One region of the Methylocystis echinoides genome, then DNA from elsewhere that is predicted to be linked to it. Evidence: predicted binding sites of a transcription regulator. Region 1 holds the regulator's gene; each other region holds the start of a gene.

Region 1 (9,517 bases):
CGACGATATGCGTCTCGTCGATGATGAGCGGCGGCAACAGCCGCACGACATTGTCGCCGGCAAGAACGGTCAGCAGCCCTTCGGCCCGCGCGGCGGCGGCGAAATCGCCATTGGGCCCGCGCGTCTTCACGCCGAACATCAGCCCCTCGCCGCGCACCGTCTCGATGATCGCCGGATAGCGGTCGTTGAGCTCGGCGAGCCGCTGGCGCAGGAGCGCGCCGAGGCGCGCGACGCGCGGCAGAAAGCCTTCGGCCAGCACCACGTCGAGAACCGCGCCGCCGACGGCGGCCGCCAGCGGATTGCCGCCGAAGGTCGAGCCGTGCGCGCCGAGCGTCATGCCCTTGGCGGCTTCGCGCGTCGCGAGACAGGCGCCGATCGGAAAGCCGCCGCCGAGGCCCTTGGCGAGCGCCACGATGTCCGGCGCTACGCCGGCGTGTTCGCAGGCGAGGAATTTGCCGGTGCGGCCGACGCCGCACTGCACCTCGTCGAGAACCAGCAGCAGGCCGCGCGCGTCGCAGAGGGCGCGCAGTTTTTTCAGGAATTCGGCGGGAAAGACCCGCAGCCCGCCCTCGCCCTGGACGGGTTCGAGCAAAACGCCGGCGGTTTCGTCCGAAATCGCGGATTCGAGCGCGTCGAAGTCCGCGAAGGGAATTTGATCGAAGCCGTCGACCGGCGGGCCGAAACCCTCGAGATATTTGGGATTGCCGCCGGCGGCGATGGTCGCCAGCGTCCGGCCGTGAAAGGCCCCTTCGAAAGTAATCAGCCGATAGCGCTCAGGCGCGCCATTGGCGGCGTGATATTTTCGCGCCGTCTTGATGGCGCACTCCACGGCTTCGGCGCCGGAATTGGCGAAGAAAACCACATCGGCGAAGGTGGCGTCGACGAGGCGCTGCGCCAGCCGCTCGGCCTGCGGGATGCGGTAGAGGTTCGAGACATGCCAGGGCTTCTCGGCCGCCGCCTTCAGCGTCGCGACCAGATGCGGATGCTCATGGCCGAGCGACAGGACCGCGACGCCGGAAGCGAAATCCAGGTAACGGTCGCCGTTCTCAGCGAAGAGCCATGGGCCTTCGCCCCCCGTGAAGGCGATATCGGCCCGCGCATAGGTCGGATAGAGCGCAGAAGTCAACGTCAAGCTCCAAGCCCTCGGGAGCGGCCCGCGGCCGGACCCCAAAAACAAAGCGCCGCCCTTTTTGAGGGCGGCAATCCGAGACTTTGATTTTATGCGCGCGGGCGGCTTCGGTCAAATCCTGCCGCAGGGGCGAGGCCTTGCCTGGGCCGGAGACTTTACAGTCGATTTTCCTCGAAAAAAGCGCGCAAGTGAGTCGCCTGGGCCACACCGGCGCGCGAAAGCGCATGAAAGCCTGTTGAGAACGCCCCCTTCTGCTTGCCAGCGACTCGGACCCGTGATTCAAAAGGATGGTCAGTTTTCGCCGTTGCGGACGCGTTTTTCAAAGCCGCAGGGCGCTTCTCGAGTCTCGATGCGCGTCTCATCGCCGCCGGAGATCCCGGCGCAGCGACGGATGGTGGATTCCGTCGGCGGCGCGTTCGAATCGACCGCTTGGAGGTCAAATTATGTCTTGGACCGAGGAAAGAGTCGATCTGTTGCGCAAGCTTTGGAGCGACGGCCTCAGCGCGAGCCAGGTGGCCGCCGAGCTGGGCCCCGGCATCACGCGCAACGCGGTCATTGGCAAGATTCACCGCCTCGGCCTCGCCGAACGCGCCAAGACAGCGGCCGCGCAGCGCCCGCGCGCGGCGAAGGGGACGGCCCGCCAGCCGGCGACCGCCCCGGTCGTCGCCGCGCCGCGCGCCGGGGGCCACGCGGTCCATGGCAATGTCGCCCTGGCCTTTGCGCCGCAGGCCATGGTCGTCGCCCGCGTCGCGCCGGAGGCCGAGGAGGTCGTCATTCCCATGTCGGAGCGCGTCACGCTGATGGAGTTGCGCGAATCCATGTGCCGCTGGCCGATGGGCGATCCGACGACGCCGGATTTCCGCTTCTGCGGGGCGAAGTCGCCGATCGGCGCCGGCCCCTATTGCGCCCATCATGCGCGCGTCGCCTATCAGCCGGCGCAGGATCGCCGCCGCGCCCGCGATCTCAAGGCCCCGCGCTTCGCGTAATCCTTCCCGAGTTCGGCGGTCCGGCCTTCACTCGCGGCCGAAGGTCTCGTCGAAGGAATAGCCCGAACCGCGCACGGTGCGGATCGGATCCTTCTCCCGCCCGCGGATGAGCGCCTTGCGCAGGCGCCCGACATGGACGTCGACCGTGCGCTCGTCGATTTCAGCCGACATGCCCCAGACGCTGTCGAGCAACTGCGCCCGCGTGAACACGCGGCCGGGCTTCTCCATCAGATATTCCAGCAGGCGGAACTCGGTCGGGCCGAGATGGATCTCGCGGCCCGAGCGGCGCACCCGACGCGTTTCGCGGTCGAGGTCGATGTCCCCCGCCGTCAGCCGCGAGGCGACGCGCTCCGGCCGGGCGCGTCGCAACAGCGCGCGCACGCGGGCCATCAGTTCGGGCGTCGAGAAGGGCTTCACGACATAGTCGTCCGCGCCGACCGACAGGCCCCGCACGCGTTCGCCCTCTTCGCCGCGCGCGGTCAGCATGATGATCGGCATGTCGCGGGCGACGTCGCGGGCGCGCAGCCGCCGGCAGATTTCGAGACCCGAGACGCCGGGCAGCATCCAGTCGAGCAGCAGAAGGTCGGGCGGCGATTCCGCAATGCGCAGTTCCGCCTCGTCGCCATTGTCGACATGCTCGACCTGATAGCCTTCAGCTTCGAGATTATAGACGAGCAGCGTGGCGAGCGGGACCTCGTCCTCGACAACGAGAATGCGCGGCGGGCGATCGGCCCGGCCTTCGCGGGGAAGGGTTTGAATAATGGTTTCGTTCATTGCGCGACGTCTTGTTCCGATCCGCGGAGGCCGATGCGGGATTTCGGCCGCTCCATCGGCAGGCTTTCGCCGGTGGCGAGATAGACGACCGTCTCCGAAATATTGGTCGTGTGGTCGCCGATGCGTTCGAGGTTCTTCGAGCAGAAGAGGAGATGCGTGCAAAAGGAGATGTTGCGCGGGTCCTCCATCATGAAGGTCAAGAGGTCGCGGAACACGCTGTCTTCCAGCGCGTCGAGATCGGCGTCGTTCTCCCACACCGCGCGGGCGCGCTCCACGTCGCGCAGCGCATAGGCGTCGAGCGCGTCCTTGAGCTGCGTCGCCGCGACCTCGTGCATCGACCGCAAGCCGACAATGGCGCGCGGCAGCCGCGCTTCGGTGGCGATCTTCAGCGTGCGCTTGGCGATGTTCTTCGCGAGATCGCCGATCCGCTCGATGTCGCCGGAAATGCGGATCGCGGCGATGCATTCGCGCAGATCGACCGCCAGAGGCTGGCGCCGCGCGATCGTCAGCACGGCGTTCTCTTCGATCTCGCGCTGGAGAATGTCGAGGCGCGCGTCGCTCGCGACGACGCGCTGGGCCAGGTCGACGTCGAGCATCGACAAAGCGTCCATGGCCTCCGCCAGCATCTTCTCGGCGACGCCGCCCATCTCGGAAATACGGCGGCCCAGCGCCTCGAGATCGCGGTCGTAGGACTTGACGATATGTTCGCTCATGCGATGTCCTTCCTCACCCGAAGCGGCCGGTGATGTAATCCTGGGTGCGCTTTTCGCGCGGCTTGTTGAAGACCTCGTCGGTGTCGCCGAATTCGACGAGCTCGCCGAGATACATGAAGGCCGTATAGTCGGAGACGCGCACGGCCTGCTGCATGTTGTGGGTGACGATGGCGATCGTATAGTCGTTGGCGAGCTCCTCGATGAGCTCCTCCACTTTGGCCGTGGAGATCGGGTCGAGGGCGGAGCAGGGCTCGTCGAAGAGGATCACCTCCGGCTGCACGGCGACGCTGCGCGCGATGCACAGGCGCTGCTGCTGGCCGCCCGAAAGCCCGAGCCCGCTCGTGTGCAGCTTGTCCTTCACCTCGTCCCAGAGCGCCGCGCCGCGCAAGGCTTCCTCGACGCGCTGGTCCATGTCGGCGCGCGACAATTTCTCGTAAAGGCGAACGCCGAAGGCGATGTTCTCATAGATCGACATCGGGAAGGGCGTCGGCTTCTGGAAGATCATGCCGACGCGCGCGCGCAGCGCATTGATGTCGATCGCCGGATCGAGAATATTCTCGCCGTCGAGCAGCACCTCGCCCTCGGCGCGTTGGCCGGGGTAGAGGTCGTACATGCGGTTTAAGACCCGCAGCAGCGTCGACTTTCCGCAGCCAGAGGGACCGATGAAGGCCGTGACCTTATGCGTCTGCAGCGGCAGCGAAATGGATTTCAGCGCCTTTGACGCGCCGTAAAAGAAATCCAGGCCCTGGACCGAAATCTTGGCGGCGTGTTCTTTGACCTGTGCGGGGGCGTTCATCACGATTTTCTCCGACCGGCGCTGAGCGCGCGGGCTGTGATCGAGAGAGCGAGGACGGCGGCGGTGATCAGCAGCGCGCCGGTCCAGGCGAGCTGCTGCCAGTCTTTGTAGGGCGACAAAGCGAACTGGAAGATGACGACCGGGAGGCTCGCCATCGGCGCCAGGAGATCGCTGCTCCAGAACTGATTGTTGAGCGCGGTGAAGAGCAGCGGCGCGGTTTCGCCGGAGACGCGCGCCACCGCGAGCAGCACGCCCGTCACCAAGCCCGCCTTGGCGGCGCGATAGGCGACATGCGCGACGACATGGGAGCGTGGCGCGCCGAGCGCGGCGGCCGCCTCGCGCATCGATCCCGGCACCAGCAGCAGCATGTCCTCGGTGGTGCGCAACACGACGGGGATGACGAGCAGGGAGAGCGCGACGGCCCCGGAGACGCCCGAGAAGTGCCCCATGGGATGCACGAGGACTTCATAGACGAAGAGGCCGATCACGATCGACGGCGCGCTGAGCAGAATGTCGTTGATGAACCGCACGACCATCGCGAGCTTGGTGTAACGGCCATATTCCGCCATATAGGTGCCGGCGAGCATGCCGAGCGGCGTGCCGATCGCAACGCCGATTGCGGTCATGACCAGCGATCCAGCGATGGCGTTCAACAGGCCGCCCTTGCTGCCCGGCGGCGGCGTCATTTCGGTGAAGACCGCAAGCGACAGCCCGCGCAGGCCTTCATAAAGCAGCGACGCGAGGATGAGGAAAAGCCAGGCGATGCCAAAAAGAGCGGCCGCCCAGGCAAGGCTGGTCGCCAGCGAATTCCGCTTGCGGCGCGTGGCGTAAAGCGACATGGCGCTGCTCCTTAAGCCGCTTTGCGTTCGAGGCGCATCAGCATGTAACGCGCGATCGCCAGCACGACGAAGGTCAGAAGGAATAGGATGAGGCCGAGCGCGATGAGCGACGACGTGTAGACGTCGCCGACGGCTTCGGTGAATTCATTGGCGATGGTCGCCGATATGGTCGTGCCGGGGGCGAGCAGCGACGGCGACACCTTGTGGGCGTTGCCGATGACGAAGGTGACCGCCATGGTTTCGCCGAGCGCGCGCCCGAGCGCCAGCATCACCCCGCCGATGACGCCGACGCGCGTGTAGGGGATGACGACATAGCGCATCATTTCCCAGGTCGTGCAGCCGATGCCGGCGGCCGCCTCCTTGAGAACGGGCGGCACGGTTTCGAAGACGTCGCGTGAGATCGACGCGATGAAGGGCAGCACCATGATCGCCAGGATGAAGCCCGCCGTCAGCATGCCGATACCATAGGGAGGGCCGGCGAAAAGCGAGGAGAGCACCGGCACGTCGCTGAAAAGCGAGATCAGGCCGGGCTGCACATAGGTCTGAACGAAAGGCGCGAAGACGAAGAGGCCCCAGATGCCGTAAATGATCGACGGAATGCCCGCGAGAAGCTCGATCGCGATGCCGATCGGGCGCCGTAGCCGGTGGGGGCATAATTCGGTCAGGAAGGTCGCGATCCCCAGTCCGACCGGCACGGCGATCAGCATGGCGACGCCCGACGTGACGAGCGTGCCGTAGATCGCCGGCAGCGCGCCGAATTTCTCGGTGACGGGGTTCCACGACTGGGAGATCAGGAAGCCTGGCCCGAAGGCCTGCAGGGCTGGCAGCGAGCCAAGGACCAGCGACAGGATCACGCCGCCCAGAATGACGAGCACGATGACCGCCGCCGCGCGGGTCACTTGAAAGAAGATGCGGTCGAGGAGCGCGATGCCGGCAAGGGCCTTGGCGCGGTCGGTGACCGCGGGCCGGGCGACAGCGCTCTCCAATGCGACATCCGACATGTTGTCCACTCCACTCGAGCCGCGCGAGACGGGTTCGGTCATGGTCTTTGCAACTCCCGACGCCGGCTCCCTTGAACGCAGCCGGCGTCTGTCATCTTTCAGGCGGCCTCCGTTTTGAACCGCCTGCGCGCCGACCGCAACGCGGCCTGCGCTCGGCTCAATGCGCCGCGAGCGCCTTGCCGTCCGCGCCCTTGACCTCGCCCCAGCTCTTTTTGATGAGCTCGACGACGGTCTTGGGCATGGGGATGTAATCGAGCTCCTCCGCGGCCTTTCCGCCATTGGCGAAAGCCCAGCCGAAGAACTTCAAGGCTTCGGCGGCCGCCGCCTCGTCCTTCGAGTCCTTGGGCAGCAGGATGAACGTCGCAGCCGAAATCGGCCAGGACTTCGCGCCCGGCTCATTGGTGATGATCTGATAGAAGCCCGGCGACTTCGCCCAGTCGGCGCTCGCGGCGGCGGACTGGAAGCTCTCCAGGCCCGGCGCGACGACCTTGCCGGCGGCGTTGATCATCTTCGTGTAGGTCAGCTTGTTCTGCTTGGCGTAGGCGTATTCGACATAGCCGATCGCGCCTTTGGTGTTGGAGACGTTGTTGGCGACGCCCTCATTGCCCTTGGCGCCGATGCCGGCCGGCCATTCGACCGCCGAATTCTCGCCGACCTTGGTCTTCCAGTCGTCGGAGACCTTGGAAAGATAATTCGTAAAGTTGAAGGTCGTGCCGGAGCCGTCCGAACGATGCACGACGACGATCGGCGTCGCCGAGAGCTTGGCTTTGGCGTTGAGCTTCTTGATCGCCGCGTCGTCCCAGCTCGTAATCTCGCCGAGGAAAATCTTCGCGAGGGTCGGCCCGTCGAGCACGAGCTCGCCCGGCGCGACGCCGTCGAGATTGACGACCGGCACGATGCCGCCGATGACCTGCGGCCACTGGATGAGATTGGCGGCCTGGAGATCCTCGGCCTTGAGGGGCTGGTCCGAGGCGCCGAACGTCACGGTGCGGGCCTTGATCTGCTTGATGCCGCCGCCAGAGCCGATCGACTGATAATTCAGACCGTTTCCGGTCTCCTTCTTATAGGTTTCCGCCCATTTGGCGTAGATGGGATAGGGGAAGGTCGCGCCCGCGCCGGAAATGTCCAGCGCCAGAGCCGCGCCCGTCATGGCGGCGAACGCCGTCGCCGCGATGGCGGCGCGCGTGAAAATCCTGGAGATCATTCGAGATCGCTTTCAAGCTCGAGAAAACTCGGGCGCCCCTTCGCGCCCATCACGGCCGAGGTTCTAGCGGGCGGCCAAGAGGGTTTTGTGACAGTTATCTAACAGGAATATGACAAAAAATTAGTTTTTGAATCAATCGTTTATGTCGAGTTCGCGGGCGTTCCCTCGATCGCCGGCAGGGTCACGCGGAACAGCGCGCCGGCTTCCGGCGCGGAGTCGATCCCGAGACGGCCGCGATGGCGCAGCACAATGTGTTTGACGATGGCGAGGCCGAGGCCGGTCCCGCCCTTGGCCCGGCTCTTTCCGGCGTCCACGCGGTAAAAGCGCTCGGTGAGGCGCGGAAGATGCTCGGGGGAGATGCCCGGGCCATGGTCGCGCACGGAGAAGACGGCGCTGACGCCCCTGCGGGCGAGCGTAATCTCGATGGGCCGCGCCTCGCCTTCCGATCGGCCGTATTTCAGGGCGTTCTCGATGAGATTCTCCACGACGCGGGCGAGTTCGTCGCGATCGCCGGGGACGATGACGTTGGGCTCGAGCTCCAGGGCGATCGGCACGCCGTTTTCCTCCGCCATGGGCGTGAGCGTATCCACGATATGGGCGACGAGCACGGTGAAATCGACCGCTTCCACCGGGCGCACATGCATGTGCTGCTCGATGCGCGAAAGCGACAGCAGATCGTCGATGAGGCGCGCCATGCGCTGCGCCTGTTCGCGCATGATCCCGAGGAAGCGCTCGCGCGCCGTGGGGTCGTTCTTGGCCGGGCCCTGCAGCGTTTCCACGAAGCCGAGCAGCGACGACAGCGGCGTGCGCAATTCATGGCTGGCGTTGGCGACGAAATCCACGCGCATGCGTTCGATGCGATGCGCCTCGGTGAGGTCGCGCAGGCTGATCATCGCCGCCGTGCGGAAGCCTTCGAAACGCACCGGCGCGATATGGGCTTCGAACCAGCGCTCCACCGGCAGGCGTTCGGTCCAGGCGGCTTTCTCCGCCTCGCCGCCGGCCACGACGCGCATGGCGGCGTCGAGCATGTCGGGCGAGCGCAGGCTGCGCGACAAGGGCTCGCCGACGCGCAGCGCGGGGGCCAGCGCCTGCGCGGCGGCGTTGAAGGCGAGCGCATGCGTCTCGGCGTCGATGACGAAGACGGGCTCGGGCAGCGCCTCGATCACCGGGCCGAGCATGTCCTCGGCGGGCCATTTGGGTTGCGGCATGAAGCGCTCTGAGCTTTTTCCGTACGTTACGGCGCGCGCTCTTCGATGATGCGCGCCACGGCCTCGCGCAGCGCGCCCCAGCGCCGCCGGCCTTCGTCGGCGCCGAGCACGGCGAGCGCGGCGATGAAAGGAACAAAATAATAGACGATGCGGAAGAGCAGCAACGAGGCCAGCACGCTGCCCTGCGACGCGCCCGGCAGGGCGTGCAGCATGGTCGCCTCGAAAACGCCGATGCCGCCCGGCGCATGGCTGACGACGCCGAGGATGCAGGCGAGAACATAGACGGCGAGAAAGGCCGTGAAATTCAGATCGACGCCCGCCGGCAGCAGCACGTAGAGCGCGGCCGCCGCGGCGCAGAGATCGGCCGCGCCGACGACGAGCTGCGCGAGCGTCGAGCCGGGTCCTGGCAACTCCAGCACATGGCCGCGCAGGCGGATCCGGCGCGGCTCGAGCGCGACCCAGGCGCAATAGCCGGCGACCGCCGACAGCACCAGGACGCCGACCGCCATATGCAGCGCGGCGGGGAGATGATCGAGCGCGGCGAGCGCTTCGGCGCCCCTGACCAGGGTGAAGCCGATCACGGCCGTCATGCCGAGCCAGAAGGTGACGCCGGTGATCACGGTGACATTCGCGACCTGCAGGGCGGACATCGACACGCGCGAATAAATCCAGTAGCGCACCGCCGCGCCCGTCACGATCGGGAAGCCCAGATTGAAGGCGATGGCGTAGCTCGCGAAGGACGCGAGCGCCGTGACGCGATAGGGCGCGCGATGGCGGATCTGGCGCAAGGCGGCGACGTCATAGCCGGTGAGCGACAGATAGGAGAGGGCGGTGAAGAACAGCGCGGCCAGAATCTGGCCGCCGCTG
Region 2 (9,517 bases), 1.5 Mb from region 1:
TGGCGTTGACGCAGGGCGTGAGCCTGAGCTCCTCGACGGTCGCGGCGAGCGCCGCGAGTTCGACAGGCTTCGTCAGATAGGCGTCGACGCCGGCGCGCCGCGCCGCGCGCGAATCGTCTTCCTGAGCGCTCGCGGTCAGCATGATGATCGGGGTGCGGGAGGCCCGCGCGCGGAACTCGGCGTCCCGTATGCGGCGTGCGGCCTCGCGGCCGTCCAGCTCCGGCATGAACAGATCCATAACAATGAGGTCGTAAGCTTCCGCGCCGCCATCGATGGCGTGCAAGGCCATGGCCAGCGCTTCCGCCCCGTCTCGCGCGCGCGCCGCCCGGGCGCCGAGCTTTTCCAGGCTGCGCGTCAGGATCAGCGCGTTGACGTCGTTGTCCTCCGCGACCAGCACGCTCAGACCGTCGAGCATGGCGATAGGCTCGACCGTTTGGATGGGGGCCTGTTGGCGAACCGTGGCGCGCGCCAGTCGCGCCGCCAGGGAAGCGCGACGCACCGGCTTGACCAGCCAGCCGTCGAAATCACGCAGCGCCGCTTCGCCGAAAGCGCGCCGCTCCAATGGCGAGAAGAGCAGGAAAAGCCGGCCCGCGCCTGCGGCGCGCGCCGCCCTGGCGAGACTGGCGACCGAGTCCGCCCCGAGCGCACAATCGATGATCACGGCGTCGAAAGGTTCCTTTTTCGACAGGCGCAGGCCTGCGTCGGGCGCCGTGGCGACGGTCGCTGAGGCGCCCGACGCCTGGAGCGTCTCGGCGATATAGGGCGCCTCGAACCGGCTTCCGCCCACGATCAGCGCGCTTTGGCCCTGCAAGGGGCGCGAGGCCCCGGTTGCGAGACCGAGGCGCGGCGCCGGCAAGGCGACCGAGAAGGTCGACCCCTCGCTCGACGATTTTGCAAGGAGAAGGGAGCCGCCCATCAGCGCGACGAGCCGCCGTGAGATCGCGAGGCCGAGCCCGGTTCCGCCCTGCCGGCGCGTCGCGGAGGGATCCACCTGCGTGAAATCCTCGAAGATGGCCTCCCGCGCCGCCGCGGGCACGCCCGGGCCCGTGTCGCGCACGTCGATCCGCAGCGTCTCGCCGTCGCGCCACAGCCGCACGCCGACGCCGCCTCGCTCGGTGTAATTCACGGCGTTGCCGACAAGATTGATCAGAACCTGACGCAAACGCGCCGGATCGCCCGTGATCTCGCGCGGGGCATCGGGCGCGACGACGCTCGCGATTTCCAGTCCCTTCGCCTGGGCGCGTGGGGCCAGTAATTCGACGACGCTTTCGACGAGCCCGGCGGGCGCGAAGCTGTCGCGACGCAAGGCGACCCTGCCGGCCTCCAATTTCGAATAATCGAGAATGTCGTCGATCAGTTGAGCGAGCGCCCTGCTCGAGTCGCCGATCGCTTCGACGTAACTCGCCTGCTCGGCGTCGAGCCGGGTCATGCCGAGGAGCTGGGCCAACCCCATGACGCCGTTGAGCGGCGTCCGGATTTCATGACTTACGACCGCAAGAAAGCGCGACTTGGCGACAGTCGCCGCCTCCGCCTTCCTGCGCGCCGCCGCCGCCGCGCGCAACTCCGCGACTTCGATGTCGAGCGCGACGCTGCGCCGATGGGCGCGGAAAGCCACGAACGCGGCGGCCGTCAACAGGACGCCGGCACTGAAGAGGAGAAGGAGGGCCAAAGCGGTCACGCCGCGATTCGTCCCGACGAGAGTCCCGAACGATAGGCGAGCGCCTCGGCAAGATGGGGGCGCGACACTTGGTCTGCGCCGTCGAGATCGGCGATCGTGCGGGCGAGTTTCAAGACCCGATGGAAGCCCCGCGCGGTGAGCGCGAAGCGGTCGGAGGCCTCGCGGATGAGCGCCGCCCCCGGGGCGTCCAGCTCGGCGACGCGTTCGATGACCGCGGCCGGCGCGGCGGCGTTGGTCGTAACGCCCGGGAGGCCCAGCGCGTCAAATCGATCTCGCTGTACGGCGCGGGCATGGGCGACGCGCGCGCCCGCCTCTCTCGATCCCTCGGCGGGCGGCGGCAGGACGAGATCGGCGGCGCTGACGGCCGGCACTTCGATCTGCAGGTCGAAGCGGTCGAGCAGCGGACCCGACAGGCGCGCCTGATACTGGGCGACGCAGCGCTCGTTGGGCTGGCGCCGGCAGGCGTAGCCCGGGTCCCGCCCATGCCCGCAGCGGCAGGGGTTCATCGCCGCGACGAGCTGGAAACGAGCCGGATAGACGGCGCGATGATTGACCCGCGAGACGGCGACTTCTCCCGTCTCGAGCGGCTGTCGCAGACTGTCGAGAACCTGCGGCTGGAACTCCGGCAATTCGTCGAGGAATAGAACGCCGTGGTGGGCAAGCGAGATTTCGCCCGGCCGGGCGTGCGTCCCGCCGCCGACGAGCGCCGCCATCGAGGCCGAATGATGCGGGGAGCGAAAGGGCCGCCGATCGGTCAATTCGCCACCGGCGATCTGCCCCGCCACCGAATGGATCATCGAGACTTCGAGCAGCTCGCGGGGGGTGAGCGGCGGCAGGATCGAGGGCAGCCGGGCCGCCAGCATGGACTTTCCCGCGCCCGGCGGACCACTCATCAAAAGATTGTGTCCGCCCGCGGCGGCAATCTCCAGCGCGCGCTTGGCGCTCTCCTGTCCCTTGATGTCGGCAAGGTCCGGCATGTCGACGGCGCGGGCGCGAATGGCGGGCTCCGGGCGCGCCAGGGCCTGGACGCCCTTGACGTGATTGACGAGTTGAATGAGCGAGCGCGGGGCGAGAACGTCCATGTCGCGCGACGCCCAAGCCGCCTCCGGGCCGCATTCCTTCGGACAGATCAGCCCCTGCCCCCGTGCGTTCGCCGCCACCGCCGCCGGCAGGACGCCAGCGACGGGCGTGAGCGTCCCGTCGAGCGCGAGCTCGCCCAGGACCACGAAGCCCTCGAGCGCATCAGAGGGAATCGCGCCGATCGCCGCCATGACGCCCAATGCGATAGGCAGATCGTAATGACTGCCCTCCTTGGGCATGTCGGCCGGCGCCAGATTGACGGTGATGCGCTTGGCGGGCAATGCGAGGCCGGAGGCGATCAGCGCCGCGCGCACGCGCTCCCGCGACTCGGCCACCGCCTTGTCGCCCAGCCCCACGACGTTGAAGACGACGGCCCCAGGCGAAATCTGCACCTGCACATCGACGGGTCGCGCCTCCACCCCTTCGAAGGCGACCGTCGCCACCCGCACCGCCATGACCGCGCGCTCCTGGAACTGTCGAAAGACGATAGCTTGACCTTAGCCTGAGGCTCTCCCCTCGGCAAGAACAATATGCGAACATAAACCAGCCTGTTCGCCGAGCAGTTGCCGCCGGGACAAAATTGGTTAGGCTCGCGGCATGTCGAACGAGCCCCGGAGGAGGCCCGATGAAAAGGTTTTTCTTGAGCGCCGCGGCGCTGGCTTTCGCCGCGGGCGCGGCTGGCGGGGCGGCGCAGGCGGCGCAATGCGGCAATGGCCCGGGCGGCTTTGAAAACTGGAAGCAAAATTTTGCGCAAGAAGCGCAGGGGCGCGTCGGCCAGGCCGGCATCGCCGCATTGATGAACACGCATTACAACGCCGCGACCATTTCGGCCGACCGGGGTCAGAAGAGCTTCCGACTGTCGCTCGACCAGTTCATGTCGAAACGCGGCGCCTCCGCCATCGTCGCGCGCGGCCGTCAGCTGAAGCGCTCTCAGGGGGCGTTATTTTCGTCGATCCAGCAGCGGTACGGCGTGCCGCCGGGACCGCTCATCGCCATCTGGGGCATGGAGACGGGATTTGGCGCAGTGCACGGCAATCAGCACGCGCTCTCGGCCGTCGCGACCCTCGCCTATGACTGCCGCCGTTCAGATTATTTCACCGATCAGCTCTACGCCGCCCTCAAGCTGATCGACAACGGGACGCTGTCCCCGAACGCGCGCGGCTCCATGCACGGCGAGATCGGCCAGACCCAATTCCTGCCGAAGAACATCCTGAACTATGGCGGCGGCGGCAATCTCGACAACGCCGGGGCGGCGCTGGTCGCGACGGCGAATTTCCTGCATGCCCATGGTTGGCGTCCCGGCGCAGGCTATCAGCCCGGGGAACCCAATTTCGAGGCGATTCAGGCCTGGAACGCCGCCTCGGTCTACCAGCGCGCCATCGCCATTATCGGCCGCCAGATCGACGGCGGAGACGACTAAGAAAAAGAGGCGGTCCCGCTGTGTGACCGCCTCGCCTTCCTTAAAGGAGCGCCTTACTCCGCCGCCGTCCTGTATTTATCCGTATCGTCGTGGTCGTCGTCGCCTTTGCCAGCGGCAGCCTCGTCCTTGGGTTCGCCGGCCGCCTCGCCCTCGTCCGGCGCCGGCGCGTCGGGGTCGTCCGGCAGGTCGAACGTCTGCTGAGGCGACTTGAACGCCGCGGCGGCCGTCGAAATTTGCGGCGGCGGAGTCCGGCGGCGATGGATCAGGTAGATCACAAAGGCCGCGATGACTCCCAGACCCATGGTCAGATAGACGGGAAGGTCGCGGAAAAAGGTCCGGTCCACCGAGAAGGGGAAGCGGGACACCCAGCGCTCGCCGTGGTCGCCCGTGACGGTCACGATGCCGACGAAATAGCCGCCCTCTTTGAAGTTGTGCTCGAAATTAACCGTCCCGGTCGGGTAGCTCTTGGGCGGCTGGTAGGCCACGGTGACCGCCTCGAGGTTCTCGCTCTCCTTGTCCTCGCCGCCGACGTCCTTGACGATTCGCAACTCGATTTTCATGTCGCGCAGTTCGTCCTGCTCGGCGTCGAGCACCATGATCATCGGTCCCGTGGAGGGAATGTCCTCGCAGAACTCGTTCTTCGAGGCCTCCGGCAGATAACCGGTGAAGTTCATGGTGTCCGGCCCGATGAACAGGCGGCAGCGCCCCTCGGCCGCACCGAGCCGGCCATGCGCCTGGGCCGGGACCGCCGAAAAACCGGCGACGGCGGCGAGCGCCGCGGCGATTGCCAAGCGCTTGAGGGGCCTCATGTAAAGCAACAAAGTTGAACCGTCGCCACTCATGCTGTCCTCCTGGTCTCCGTGTGACAAGGACACGCGACTCTCAGGATAAATTGGTTGAGCGCCGCCCGTCCGCGGAGCGCGCGACGCCATTTGGTCGATGTTAGCGTATTCCCCTCGTACAGCAAGGGTGCGACAATCGGTCATCTATGCGGCTTTGCAGCATGCCGCGCAGTCGCCGTGGCGGCTCCAGAGGGGCTGTGGGTCGGCCTCATCGAGCGACGCACGGGCGCCCGCCGCGAGGTCGAAACGCCCTTCGCAACTGCGAAAAGCCGCAAGCCGAAAGCGTGACCTCGGCGCGCCGCGGGCCGCCGACCCGCCGCAGGGACGTCTTTTTCCCGCCGTTAAGCAAGGCGCCACCTTAACAAGAGTTCATCCGCGCCCGCCTTGCCACCCAATTCGGGCCAAGCCATATTGCTGGAAGCCATAATGGTTGAGGCCACGAGCGAGGGCGAGTCCGCACGCGCGTAAGGCCTCGGAGATCGAGAGGATCGCTATGTCTCACTACGACCGCAACTCGAGCTTCGGCTACGGCCGCGGGGTCGCCCGGTCGACCACGGCCGAGATCGACGAGGGCCTGCGCGCTTACATGCTCGGCGTCTATAATTACATGACGCTCGGCCTCGCCGTGACGGGCCTTGTCGCGCTCGGCACCTTCATGCTGGCGAATCCGCAGTTCGTCGGCGGCAAGCTGGTGGCGCTGTCGCCCTTCGGGCAGATGCTCTACACTACGCCGCTGCGCTGGCTCGTCATCCTGTCGCCCCTCGCCTTCGTCTTCATGATCGGCGCGCGCGCCAACACCATGTCGGCGGCGACGGCGCGGAACCTGTTTCTCGCCTTTTCGGCGGTGATGGGCCTGTCGATGTCCTCGCTGTTGCTGGTGTTCACCGGCGCCTCGATCGCCCGCGTGTTCTTCATCACGGCGGCGGCCTTCGGGGGCCTGAGCCTCTACGGCTATATGACGAAGCGCGATCTGTCGGCTTTCGGCTCCTTCCTCGTGATGGGCGTCTGGGGTCTCGTCATCGCCGGCCTGGTCAATCTGTTCCTGCAGTCGAGCGGCCTCCAGTTCGCCCTCTCCATCCTGTCGGTTCTGATCTTCTCGGGCCTCACCGCCTGGGATACGCAGAACATCAAAGACATGTATTACGAGGGCGACGGCTACGAAGTTGCGCAGAAGAAGAGCGTCTTCGGCGCGCTTTCGCTCTATCTGGACTTCATCAACATGTTCCAGTCGCTGCTGTTCCTGTTCGGTCAGCGCAACGACTAAGGGCGCAACGACTAAGCGTCATCGTCGAAGCTTGGAAAAAGCCCCGCCCCGCGGGGCTTTTTTTGTCGCCTATTCGGCGCCGACGAGCCTCAGGCCGCGGTCGAGCGCGCGCAGGACGCGCGACAGATCATGACCGCGCCGCATGACGAGGCCGGAGGCGGCGACGACGGCATAGGCTCCCTGTTTGCGCGCGAGCTCGGGATCTTTCTCGACCCGGTAGAGCGGCGCCTCGCTGGAGCGCCGAAAAATCGAAAAAACCGCTTTGGCCGGCGTGAAATCCAGGGCGTAATCCCGCCATTCGCCGGCGGCGACCTTGGCGCCGTAGAGGTTGAACAAAAGGTTCAGCTCGCGGCGGTCGAAGGAGACCGGAGCGGCCACCCGGGCTTGTGACCTCGCTTGATCGCCCTGCCCTGCATGGCCCGAGCCGGCCACGACAACGAAGGCTGGGCGAGAACGACTCGGCTCCGTCGTCTCCGACTCCGCCATGAAGCATCTCCCGCTGTGTTCTGTCATGTTTGCGCGATGACGGCCTCAGGGCAAGCCCCCTTTGTCAGGAGAGCGTCACAATATGCCGCTTAGCGCGCATAAGCTTGGCTGTAACAATGAAAATTCACAATTCCGCCTGCATTGGGCCCCTTGCATGTCAAACGCCTTGGACAATATTTTCTCTCATTGCCGCGACAGGTCTGGACGCGCTTTTCCGGTTTTCGTCAGCCCCCCAGCCCCCCGGGATCGTGCGGTTCAGACCATAAAATGTCGTAGCGATGGACGGGTCGGCCGGGAGAAATCCCGAGCCGACCTTGTCTTTTGGGGGCTCTTGTATTTCGCCGGCGAATGACGAACTTGGAAAGCGCGGCTGCACGGCCGCTCCCATTCGCAATTTGATCGAAGGCTCCACGGGAGCCGATTCGCATTTTGGAGACCTCATGACGAACGACGCTGCCACCGAAGCGCCGCAAGCCGCCCAATTCGGCTTTGAAGCGGATGTCGCGCAGCTTCTGGAACTGATGACGCACTCCGTCTATTCGGAGCGCGAGGTGTTTTTGCGCGAGTTGATTTCGAACGCCGCGGACGCCTGCGAAAAGCTGCGCTATGAGTCGCTCTCGAACGAAAAGCTCGCCGCTGACGCCGGCGCGCCCCTCATCATCCTTACGCTCGACAAGGAGAAGCGGCGGCTGACGGTTGCCGATAATGGCGTCGGCATGTCCCGCGAGGAGCTCATCAGCGCCTTGGGCGCCATCGCCAATTCGGGCACCCGCGCCTTTCTCGAGAGGCTCGGCAAAGACGGGGCGGCGGAGGGTTCGTCGCTGATCGGTCGCTTTGGCGTCGGCTTCTATTCCGTGTTCATGGTCGCCGATCTCGTCGAGGTGGAGACGCGCCGGGCCGGCGAGAGCGAAGCCTGGCTGTGGTCCTCGCCGGGCAAGGGAACCTATTCGATCGCGCCGCTGCCGCTTTCGGACGCGCCGCAGGTCGGGTCGCGCGTCACGCTCCATCTCAACGCCGAGAGCGACGAATTTCTCGAGCCCTGGCGAATCGAAAGCGTCGTTCGCGAGCACTCGGGCGCCGTCTCGACTCCGATCGACCTCATCGAGGAGCCGGGCAAGGAGCCGCGGCGCATCGCCGATGGCGTGGCGCTCTGGACCAAGCCCAAGTCCGAGATCACGAACGAGCAATATACGGACTTCTACCGGCAGCTCGCCGGCGCCTTCGACGAGCCGGCGCTCGTCGCGCATTGGCGCGCGGAAGGGCGCATGGAATATACGGTGCTCGCCTTCGTGCCGGGCGCGCGGCCTTTCGACCTGTTCGAGCCGAGCCGCAAGAGCATGTCGAAGCTCTACGTGCGCCGCGTGCTGATCTCGCGTGACGTCGAACTCCTGCCGGCGTGGCTGCGATTCGTGCGGCTCGTCGTCGACAGCGCCGACATTCCGCTCAATGTCTCGCGCGAGATGGTGCAAAAAAGCCCCGTCCTCGCCGCGATCGGCAAGGCGGTCGCGACGCGACTGCTGCAGGACCTCGGCAAGCTCGCCGAGAACGAGCCCGAGAAATTCGCCTCCGTCTGGGAGAATTTCGGCGCGGTCATCAAGGAAGGCCTGCACGAGGACCCGAGCCGCCGCGACGGCATTTTCGAGATCGCGCGGTTTGCTTCGACCAAGGCTGAGGGCAAGACGCGCACGCTCAAGGACTATGTCGCTGATCTGCGCGAAAATCAGACGGCCATTTATTACATCACCGGCGACGACGCCAAGCGCCTCGCCACGAGCCCGCAGCTCGAAGGCTTCCGCGCAAGGAGCGTCGAAGTGCTGTTGCTCGACGACGCGGTCGACGCCTTCTGGGTGACGAGCGCGCTCGGTTTCGACGGCAAGCCGTTCAAATCGGTGACGCAGGGACAGGCGGACATTGATCTCATCCCGCTCGCCGAAGAGGCGAGGACGGACGAGGCGCCGCAGGCCGAAAACATCGGCGATCTGGTCGGGGCGCTCAAGGAGACGCTCACGGACGAGGTCGAGGACGTGCGCATCTCGACGCGCCTGACCGAAAGCGCCGCCTGTCTCGTCGCTTCCGAGAAGGGGCTCGACCGGCAACTGGCGCGGATTCTCGCGGAAAGCGGGCAGAAGTCCATGCTCGGCAAGCCCATACTGGAGATCAACGCCAAGCATCCGGCCGTCGCCGCGCTCGCCGCGAGCTTGCGCGAGACGGGCCGCGACGGCGCCGCGGACGGGATGCATCTGCTGTTCGATCTGGCGCGCGTCGCCGACGGCGAACCGCCGGTCGACCCGGCCGCCTTCGCCCGCCGCCTGAGCGCCCTCATCGCCAGGAGCGCGTAAGCGAAAGTGACCGCCGCCCCCGCAAAGGCCCAGACCCGCTCTCCTTCCCGCGCCGACGCGCTTGCGCGCGTCGCCGCCGCTCTCGTCGAGAGCGGGGTAGAGGCGGCGCAGGCGCAGGAGGAGTCACGGCTCCTGCTGCGCGCGGCCGCCGGATTGACGAGGCTCGAGCTGACGATGTCGCCGGATGCGCCGCTGACCGACGAGCAATCGCAACGGCTCTCCTCTTACGCAGCCCGCCGGGCGGCGCGGGAGCCGGTCTCGCGCATTTTGGGCGCGCGGGGGTTCTGGACGCTCGATCTCGCCGTCGCCCCCAATGTGCTCGATCCACGCCCGGACACGGAGACGCTGGTCGAGACGACGCTCGCGCTGATCGAGAATCGCGACGCGCCGTTCTCGATCTTGGATCTC
Region 3 (9,517 bases), 1.6 Mb from region 1:
CAAAGCGCCGAGCAGCGCGTCGCGGCGTTCGCGGTAGAGCTGGCGGATGCGGCGCAGATGGCGGCCGAACTCGCCGCTCGCCATGAAATCCGCCATGGCCGCCTGCTCCAGCCAGCTCTGGCCGTTGTTCATCAACATTTTCATGCGGCGGAAGCTCTCGACGAGGCGGCGCGGCGCCACCACATAGCCGAGCCGCAGCCCCGGCCCCATGCATTTGGAGAAGGTGCCGAGATAGATGACGCGCTCGTTGCGATCGAGACCCTTGAGCGCGGTCAGCGGCGAGCCCACGAAGCGGAAGTCGCTGTCGTAGTCGTCCTCCATGATGTAGGCGTCATATTGCGTCGCCCAGGACAGAAGCTCGATGCGCCGCTGCAGGCTCATCGTCACGCCGACCGGATATTGATGCGAGGGCGTGACATAAGCGACCGCGCCGTTCACATGCGGCAATTGCGTGACGTCGAGCCCGTCCCTGTCGATCGGCACGGGATGCAGCTTGGCGCCAAGACTTTCCAAAACGAAAGCCGCGCCCTGATAGCAGGGGCTCTCGACGACGGCCGTGGAGCCCGGATGCACAAGAAGCCGCCCGACGAGATTGAAACCATCCTGGCAGCCGCCGACAATGATGATCTGTTCCGGATCGCAAACCACGCCGCGCGCGGGCGCAAGATGTTTGGCGATGGCCTGACGCAGCTCGAGCAGGCCCGCAGGATCGCTGTAACTCGTCAACTTGGATCCTGCGGACTTGAGCCGCGCCTTGATGTGTTGCGACCACGCCTTCATCGGGAAAGTGCGGGCGTCGGGACGGCCGACCCAGAAATCCGCGGCGAGCCGGCGGCGGTTCGGGTCCGCGAGCCGATGCGTGCGCAGATGCGGCGCCTCCTCGCCGGCGCCTGACCCGTCCGTCACCTGCATCGGCGGGGGCGTCGCCGTCGTCTCGCCGGCGGAGAGGAACGCCGTGTCCGGAAGATCGGGCGACACAAAGGTCCCGACATAGGGCTTGGTGCGAATATAGCCTTCGGCGATCAGCCGCTCATAGGCGAGCACGGCCGTGTTGCGGGAGACGCCAAGCTGCACGCTCAATTCGCGCGTGGTTGGCAAGGGATCGTCGCCCCGCAGCTGGCCGTTGAGAATCATGGTGCGGATCTGATCGAAAATCTGCGTCTGCAGCGTCGATTTCTCTGACTCTCTCAAGATGATCGACAGCTGCACATGGCCGCTTCTGATGACCGGAGACGTACGACCGAGTGTGGCGATGCTCATCATGTGCTTTGTTCGTCCATGGTTAACGCAAGCGATCTGGACTGCCGTGACTGCAGGGTTAAGGCGGCCTAACGCAACCGCATAGAGCCACGACGCATGGTTCCAGTGGAACCACAACCGCAAAGACCGCGACCAAAAAGCGCAACCAACGGCTGAATGCGCGAAATCGTCAAAAAATCGCTAATCCCCCCACTGGCTCCACCAACAGGCGCGCGGCTGGCGCTTTCCAAAGCCGCCGTCCTGCGAAAAGCTGCGAACCACATAAGAACCCGAACAAACGCCGGGGAGGGGACAGTGTCGCTCGCAAAATCGAAAATCGTGCCGACGGCCTTCTGGGTCGGCTTTCTCGCCCTCGGCTTTGTCACGAGCGTCGGCGCTCCCGCCAAGCATCGCGTCGAACACGCCTCGCGCGCAGTAAAGGCCCTCCAGGCCGACGAGGCGGTCGTTGCGCAGTCCGAGAAGCCGTCGCAGCTCGAGCTCAAGGCGGCGGCGCGAGATTGACCCGGGCGTGGCCAGCGCATGGCGGCCACTGAAGCCCCGATCCAGCAAGCGCGTCGCAGGCTGCTTGTCAGCCGCCGCGCGACTCCCTATTTCTGCAAAACGGGCGAGCCTTCAGGGTCGCCGGAACGAGCGGCCCGAGCGCGGATGGAGCGACGGGCCGTTTTGCTGAGAGGGAGAGGGCCAATGCCCGACGGGCTTTTCAGAGTTGTTCTTATCGGCTTCATCGGCTTCTTCATCGGGGCTGTGCTCGTCGGCTGGATGTACGGCTGACCGGTCGGAGGTCACTGCCCCAGCCGCGCGTCGAAAAAGCGCGCGATTTCTTCGAAGATCTCGCGGGACTCAGGCACATCCGGGCCGGCGAATTGTCCGTGGCTCATGCCTTCATAGACATTGAGATCGGCGAAGACGCCGGCGCGGCGCATATTACGATGGACGCGCACGGTATTGGATAAGAACAGATCGCGGGTCCCAGCGGTCAGGATCGTCGGCGGGAAGTTTTTGAAATCGCCATAAACAGGCGAAAGATAGGGATCCTTCAGGTCGTGGCCGTTGGCGTAGAGCTGCGCCGAGGCGGCAAGCCATCCGTCCCACGTCACCAGCATGTTGTCGACATATTCGTTGGCGTAATAGCTGTCGCCCACCTTGTTGAGGTCCGACCAGGGCGTCAACGCGGCAACAGCCGCCGGCAGCGGCAGGCCCTCGTCCTTGGCGCGCAAGACCGTCGCGAGCGCCAGCCCGCCCCCGGCCGACGCCCCGAAGATCGCCATATTCTGCGGCTTCACCGTCTGCGCGAGGGCCTCCCAGACGGTCAGCGCGTCGTCCAGAGCAGCTGGAAACGGCGCCTGCGGCGGCATGCGATAATCGATTGAAATGACCCGGAAGCCGCCGATCCCGGCCATCACGATCGCTTCCGTGGTCGCCGCTTCGCCGCCGCCCGCGACAAAGCCGCCGCCATGCAGATGAACGAGCAGCCGATTGCGGTTGCTGGAGGGCAAAGCGGCGGGCGTCACGATATAGGCTTTCACGCCCGCAATTGTCGCCGGCTCGACGCTGACCTTGAGCGACTTGCGCAACTCGGCGAGCGTCTTCGACCAATCCATATTGAATTGCTTGTCTAGCGCCGCCCACGCTTCATTTGTATTCGGCGGCGGCGTCAGCACATTTGCGGGATAAGGCGCGCGGATGAGGGCCTGCAATTGCTTGCTCACGTCGCCCGGCACAGGAAGGACGCGGGCGGGAACCCGACGCGGCCCGGCCACGGCGTTGTCGGCGGCGGCGGATTGGGTCGCCCCCGAGGGCAAAAGAATTTTGCCCCACGCGACGGGCGCGAGCGCGATTAGGCCGCACAGCAAGAGGGAAACGGGGATGGTCTTCACGCCCGATCCTAACAGTCTATCGACCACCATACGCGGCCCTTGCAGAACCCCGCGCGGCCGTCCGGAACCCTACGACGATCTGCGGCAAATCTGCGCCAAGCGAACAAAGTGGCAGCGCAATCAAAGATGTAGCGCCAAGCAACCTCATGATTCCATGTCCAATTCCACCTTATCCTAAACCTTAACGGAAGGTTGACGCTTGGTACGCGCAAGGTCCCTCGCTATAGTCAAGCTCAAGCCGCTCGATTCTCTGCCCGTTTCGAGTGGTCAGGTCCGGCGCGTGGGCCCCCCATGCGCCGGACCGCGCCTCGCCTGCCGCGCAGGCGCGCTTTTCTTCCCTGCCCTGCAAAATGATGACTTGCGGCCCTTTTGCAATGGGCTCGCGATGGTTCTTGGAACGCGGTTCGAAACCAAGGCCTGTTTTCGACTCTCAGCGTAGCGGGAGGTCCGGCTTCCGCCGGGGCGACCGATCGGCCGTCTCTCTCCTGGGGGGCCGAAATTCCCCTTGTCTGGCGCTGATCGGGCGGGCATCCTTCCGCCTGCGGCGTGGGGGAGAACGCCTATGCATTCCGATCCGCGTTTCTGGGCCGTGTTTGTGGCGATCTTTATGGGCCTCGGGCTGGCCGTCATCAACATCGCTGTAAAAGTGCACATGTTTCTCGACCTCACGAGCGTCGAGTAGCCTGGCCATGGCGGCGTTGGCTGCGCGGCGATAAAGTTCCGGCCATAGAGGTTGGGGCATAGAGACATGTTCGAAGACGCGCCGCTTTGGGCCATCTTTTTGCTGAGCGTCGCGCTCTTCGGGATTGCTTCTGAAACCGGCCACTGGCTTGCCCTGGGCAGTCGGCGGGAAGCCAACATCGCCACGATCGAAGCCTCGATCCTGGGCCTTCTCGCGCTGATGCTGAGCTTCTCCTTCGCCATGGCCGTCACGCGCTTCGACGAGCGGCGCGCGGCGACGCTCAAGGAGGCCAACGCCATCGGCACGGCCGCCCTCCGCGCGCGGCTTCTGCCTTCCCCCTATGCCGCCGAGAGTCTCGACCTGCTGCGGGACTATGTCGCCATACGATCCGACGCCGCGAATGTCGCGTCGACGCCCACCGAGGCCGCGATAGCGCGATCGAATGAGCTGCAGGAGCGCCTTTGGCGCGTTGTCCGGGCCGCGGCGGCCAGGGACAACGCCATGGTTCCGACGGGGCTCTATATTCAGGCGCTCAACGACATGGTCGACGCCCACGAAGGCCGGCTCACCGCCTTCCGCCACCGGGTGCCGCACGTCATCATCGTTGCGCTCTACGGCATGGCCGCCCTCGCCATCGGCTTCACGGGATATGCGAGCGGCCTGGAGCGGAAGCGCTGGCGGCTTCCGGTCTATCTCGTCACGATCCTCGTCGCCGCGGTGATCCTGCTCATTCAGGACATCGACCGGCCGGACTCCGGGTCGGTTCGGGTCAGCGCGGAGCCGCTGTCTAACGCAGCCGCGTCGATCGCCGGCTACGCCAGGGCCGCCGCTGGGGCGCCGGAGCGGGTCCCGCCCCTCCCGGCGCGCTGATCAGCTCACGCGTCTTTCGTCCGAGGATTGCGAGCCCGACCCGCGGGAGCGCTCGGCTTCATACTGCTCCAGCATATCGTCGAGCTCTTCCATATGGAGCTTCAAACGGGAGAGCGTCGCAGCGGTGACGTCCGCCCACCCATGGCCGCGGTCCTCTCCGAGCCGGCACCGCCCCGTTTCCAGCGAGACGATCAGCTTTCGCGCCCGCTGCCGCTCCTGGCGGCACCACTCTACGATTTCCAGCAATGCGTTCATGGCCTTTCTCCAAATTGGAGCCAAGAACGACATAGAGCCGCGCTCGCGAAGGTCTAACTTTTTGGTCTAGTGGGACGACTGGACGCCGCTGACAGAAACGCCAACGCCCCGGCTCAGAACGCCATGCACGCGGTAGGGAAACGACGTCACCCCCATCTCGATTATGGCGATCGACGCCAAAACGTTCCTCTTCGACCCCGGAACAGGGAAACGCCCCGGGCGGTTTTTCGATCGGGGAACAGGGAGGATTGGTCGTGTTCCGTAAGTGTCTGATGATCATTGCCGCGACGGCGGCTTTGGCGGTCTCTTTTTCGGCCTCGGCCCAGCCGGTCGACGAATGGTATGTCGTGCAGGACCCACGCACGAAACGGTGCTCGGTGGTGGAAAGGAGGCCGACGACTGAAAGCATGGTTGTGGTCGGCCCCCACGGCTATCCGAGCCGCGTGGAAGCCGAGACTGGCATGAAAACCGTAACCGTCTGCGAGACTCGCTGAGGCGGTCGCCTGTGAGCGGATGGGATCTGTTTTTCTCGCCTCCGGGCGGAACAATCCTGATGCTCGACGGTTCTGCTTTTGACCAGCGTCAGCAACTGGTTCCTTATCTCCAAACTAACCCGGCGCCCGTCGCCGGGTTTTTTGTGTCTCGCAGACGCAGCGGCGCGATGGCGCGCAACAGACTCGCGACGAGCGAGCTTGCGTTCAGATGGCGGTGCATTTTGATTGCTGATGGTGGGCGCGACAGGGATTGAACCTGTGACCCCTACGATGTCAACGTAGTGCTCTCCCGCTGAGCTACGCGCCCCCTGCCGGGGTCCGCCTCGGCGGCGGTTCGGGTGGCGTGTGTATAGTGGCGGACGCGGCGGGGCGCAAGCGCCTTTGTGATGAAAAATCATTCGGCCGACGGGGCGCCCGAGAGCGGCTTCCAGCCCGTCTCGTCCAAGGCGGGCTCACCAATTGTTAAGCGTCTGTGGCGCCGCAGCGAAAGTTTTGTGACGCCCGCGACAATTCATGCCTTGCAGGCGGCTCCGGATGTGTCATGCTTGACCGTGCCGCCCCTCGCAGGAGGGGGGCTAAAGAGGAGGTTCCGCATGTCCTTACAGGGTCATATCGTCGAACTCCAACGCCGCCACGAGGCGCTCGAAAAGGAAATCGAAAAAGAGCAGCTGCATCCAAACGCCGACGACGCGAAGATCATCGAATTGAAGCGAAAAAAGCTGCAGATCAAAGACGAATTGGCCAAGCTGGAGATTAGCGAAACGCGCCATTAGCGGGCGTTCCCGCTCTCGCAGCCTCTCAGGATAAGGGTATCTCGATATAGGCGGAGGGGTCCCTCCGCCTTAATTTTTTGGCGCGCCCCTTGCTCGCGGGCCACGACGCCCCTACGAGACCCTCCCATGCCCCTCACCGAGACCTATTGTCCAGAGACTCTTCACGAGAGCCTGGGCGACCCCTTCTTCGACCGGGTTGAAGCCGCCCAATTCCCCAAGACCCTGCTGCGCTACCGAAACCAGCGCTGGGCGGCGCGCGTCGGCCTCGACGGCCTGACCGACCCCGAATGGATTGCGCATTTCGGGCGCTTCGAGCCGCTGCCGGGCAGTCTGCCCCAGCCGCTCGCCCTGCGCTACCACGGCCACCAGTTTCGCGTTTACAATCCGGAACTCGGCGACGGCCGCGGCTTTCTCTTCGCCCAGCTGCGCGACTGCGCCGATGGTCGGCTGCTGGACCTCGGCACCAAGGGCAGCGGCCAGACTCCCTGGTCGCGGCGCGGCGACGGACGGCTTACCCTGAAGGGTGGCGTTCGCGAAATTTTGGCGACGGAAATGCTGGAGGCGCTCGGCGTCGACACCTCCAAGACCTTCAGCCTGATCGAGACGGGCGAGGCGCTGCTCCGCGGCGACGAGCCCTCACCCACGCGCTCGAGCGTGATGGTGCGCCTGTCGCATTCGCATATTCGCATCGGCACCTTCCAGCGCCTTGCCTTCCATGACGACAAGGCGGCGATCGACCGGCTGCTCGAGTATGTCTGTCGTCATTACTTCCCCGCGCTCGCCCCCCTCCCGCCGCCGGAGCGGGCGCGCGCCTTTCTGGAGGAGGTCGCCGAGCGCGTGGCGCGGCTCGGCGCCGGCTACATGGCGGCGGGCTTCGTCCACGGGGTGCTCAATTCGGACAACATCAACGTCACCGGCGAGAGTTTCGATTACGGCCCCTGGCGCTTCGCGCCCACTTATGATCCGCAATTCACCGCCGCCTATTTCGACGAGAGCGGCCTCTACGCCTTCGGTCGCCAGCCGAGCGCGCTGGCCTGGAACCTCGCGCGGCTCGCCGAATGCCTGCTGCATTTGACGGGACTGGAGGCGGCGCAACGGACGCTCGACGGCTTCGCCGTCGCAATCCAAAAGGCGTTTCGCGTCGTCCTGCTCCGCCGCCTGGGCCTCGTCTCGGCTGGGGAAGAGGCCGACGCCCGCCTGTCCAAGGCCTTCACCGATTTTCTCATGTCGACCCGGGCCCCCTTCGAACAGGCCTTCTTCGACTGGCGCGGCGGCCTCGCCAGCGCCGGGCGCGCCAAGGCCAGCGCCTCCGCCGCCTTCTATGAGACGCCGGAATTCGTCCCCGTGCGCGACGCCTTCGCCGAGCATGAGACCGCCGCCGACGCGCGGCTGGATCACCCCTATTTCCGCCGGTCCGCGCCCTGCTCCATGCTCATCGACGAGGTCGAGGCGATCTGGAGCCCGATCGCCGAGGCGGACGACTGGTCGGCGCTGACGAGGAAGCTCACGGAGATTGCAGACATGCGCGAAGCCTATGGCTTTGCTTCGAGCTGAGGCGTTTTCCGCTTGAACCAGGCTGGGCCCCGGCGCGATAATCGAGACACTGATTCTGGACGCCTTCGGCGGTAGTTGCGGCATGAACGACAATCCCAGCGAGGCCGATCAGGACGCCATCCGCGCCGAAGTGGAGCGTCTGAGGCTGGAGCATCACGATCTCGAGGCGGCGATCGAGGCGCTTATCGCCGTCGGCGCGCCGGACCAACTGCAAATCCAGCGGCTGAAAAAGCGCAAACTCGTTCTGCGCGACCGCATCGTCTTCCTCGAAGACCAGATTACCCCCGACATCATCGCCTGACGGCACGCGGCTTGAAGCCTGTGACCGAGAGCGGTCCGAATGTCCCCATCCGGGACAGAGCGGCCCCGCTCCGGTTCAAAAGCGGGAAACAGCCATGCCGAGTTTCAACCTTTCGCTCCACTCCGGCTTCAACAATGCGCCTGGCCCGCGTCGCCGCCCGCCGGGGGGTTCCGCCGATCGCTTCGAGACCCGTCTGGGAAGGATCGCCGGCCACAGACACGCCGGCGCGGCGGCGGAGGGCGCTCGCACATTTTTGGTCGTGAGAGCGCTGCTCGGCGTTGCAAGCGTCGCGTCGACCCTGACGATCTTACGGTTCTTTCTCTTCCGTCACTGAACGGGGCCGGGCATGAAGCCCAGCGCGCGCAGCAGCAGCGGCATGGTGAGGCCCTGCACGACGATGGAGAAGGCGACGACCGCAAAGGTCGATACGACGATCATGTCGCGCAGCGGCAGCGTGTCCGGAAGGGACAGCGCGAGCGCGAGGCCAAGCGCCCCGCGCAATCCGCCCCACCACAGCACATGCTGCTCGGGGAAGCTGATCCGCCAGCGCGAGAACAGGAACAGCGCGCTCAGCGGGTAGACGGTCAGCGCGCGGGCGGCGAGCACGATGGCGATCACCGAAAAGATGAGCGGCGCTCCGTAATTCAGGAACGGAGTTGAGGCGACGTCGACGCCGATCATGAGAAAAACCATGGAGTTCGCCAGGAAGGCCGCGAACTCCCAGAAGCCGTGCACGAATTCGCGCCCCTTGTAGGAGAGATAGCTGCGATTGTCCTCCCGCAAGAGGCCGAGATTGCCCATAATTAGCCCCGCCGTCACCGTGGCGAGCACGCCCGAGACATGAAGGCGCTCGGCGATCAGGAACGAACCGAAGGCGGCGATGGTCGTGAGCGCCGCCTCGATCATATGCTCGGCGGTGCCCATGGCGATGAGGATCGCGGCGCCCCCGGTGAGCGCGCCGACGGCGACCCCGCCCAGCACGATGCGCCCCAAGGTCAGCGCAATATCTCCGGCCCCCTCGCCGGCGCCGTGGCCCTCGGCCCAGGCCAGCGCCATCACGAACAGCACGGCGGCGGCGCCGTCGTTGAGCAGACTCTCGCTTTCGACCAGGAGCCGCAGCCGCCCCTTCACGCCATTGTCCTTGAACATGGCGATGATGGCCACGGGATCGGTCGCCGCAATCAGCGCGCCGAAGACGAGGGCGGACGGCAAGGGCCAATGCAGCAGCGCTACGCTGGCCCAGGCGACGAAAGCCGCCGAGATCACGGTGCCAAGACCGGCGAGCGTCAGCAGCGGCAGAGAGTCGCGCAAGAGCTCCCGCCAGGAAAGCGACAGGGCGGCCTCGAAGAGGAGCGGCGGCAAGATGAGATCGAAGATGACCTCATGCGTCAGATGCGGGCCGAAGTCGGGCCTTGACAACGTCAAGACGGCGCCGACGATCACGAGGCCGA

The links. The regulator PhoB, encoded in region 1, activates phosphate uptake and scavenging genes when phosphate is short. The targets are predictions, from matches to a motif close to TGTCATNNANCTGTCAT.
Region 2: a site for PhoB is predicted at 6,833-6,849, ahead of RVU70_RS14045 (DUF2794 domain-containing protein). Genes of this name have one in related genera too.
Region 3: a site for PhoB is predicted at 5,922-5,938, ahead of RVU70_RS14720 (DUF465 domain-containing protein). Genes of this name have one in related genera too.

What each region holds. Positions count from the first base shown of each region.
Region 1 covers NZ_CP156084.1:1,395,297-1,404,813, reverse strand. The annotation lists gene RVU70_RS06815 (aspartate aminotransferase family protein) at 1-1,126, opposite strand, end outside; gene RVU70_RS06810 (GcrA family cell cycle regulator) at 1,573-2,115, shown strand; gene phoB (phosphate regulon transcriptional regulator PhoB) at 2,143-2,889, opposite strand; gene phoU (phosphate signaling complex protein PhoU) at 2,886-3,602, opposite strand; gene pstB (phosphate ABC transporter ATP-binding protein PstB) at 3,616-4,398, opposite strand; gene pstA (phosphate ABC transporter permease PstA) at 4,398-5,237, opposite strand; gene pstC (phosphate ABC transporter permease subunit PstC) at 5,249-6,238, opposite strand; gene pstS (phosphate ABC transporter substrate-binding protein PstS) at 6,396-7,442, opposite strand; gene RVU70_RS06775 (ATP-binding protein) at 7,583-8,650, opposite strand; gene RVU70_RS06770 (lysylphosphatidylglycerol synthase domain-containing protein) at 8,677-9,517, opposite strand, start outside.
Region 2 covers NZ_CP156084.1:2,861,544-2,871,060, reverse strand. The annotation lists gene RVU70_RS14070 (ATP-binding protein) at 1-1,678, opposite strand, end outside; gene RVU70_RS14065 (YifB family Mg chelatase-like AAA ATPase) at 1,675-3,213, opposite strand; gene RVU70_RS14060 (lytic murein transglycosylase) at 3,384-4,178, shown strand; gene RVU70_RS14055 (hypothetical protein) at 4,232-5,020, opposite strand; gene RVU70_RS14050 (Bax inhibitor-1/YccA family protein) at 5,514-6,284, shown strand; gene RVU70_RS14045 (DUF2794 domain-containing protein) at 6,354-6,770, opposite strand; gene htpG (molecular chaperone HtpG) at 7,211-9,109, shown strand; gene prmC (peptide chain release factor N(5)-glutamine methyltransferase) at 9,116-9,517, shown strand, end outside.
Region 3 covers NZ_CP156084.1:2,994,487-3,004,003, reverse strand. The annotation lists gene RVU70_RS14760 (PLP-dependent aminotransferase family protein) at 1-1,260, opposite strand, end outside; gene RVU70_RS14755 (hypothetical protein) at 1,555-1,761, shown strand; gene RVU70_RS14750 (alpha/beta hydrolase) at 2,043-3,137, opposite strand; gene RVU70_RS14745 (hypothetical protein) at 3,886-4,689, shown strand; gene RVU70_RS14740 (hypothetical protein) at 4,690-4,944, opposite strand; gene RVU70_RS14735 (hypothetical protein) at 5,199-5,438, shown strand; gene RVU70_RS14730 (hypothetical protein) at 5,450-5,692, shown strand; tRNA gene RVU70_RS14725 (tRNA-Val) at 5,671-5,745, opposite strand; gene RVU70_RS14720 (DUF465 domain-containing protein) at 6,032-6,211, shown strand; gene RVU70_RS14715 (protein adenylyltransferase SelO) at 6,338-7,765, shown strand; gene RVU70_RS14710 (DUF465 domain-containing protein) at 7,848-8,066, shown strand; gene RVU70_RS14705 (hypothetical protein) at 8,161-8,400, shown strand; gene RVU70_RS14700 (sodium:proton antiporter) at 8,394-9,517, opposite strand, start outside.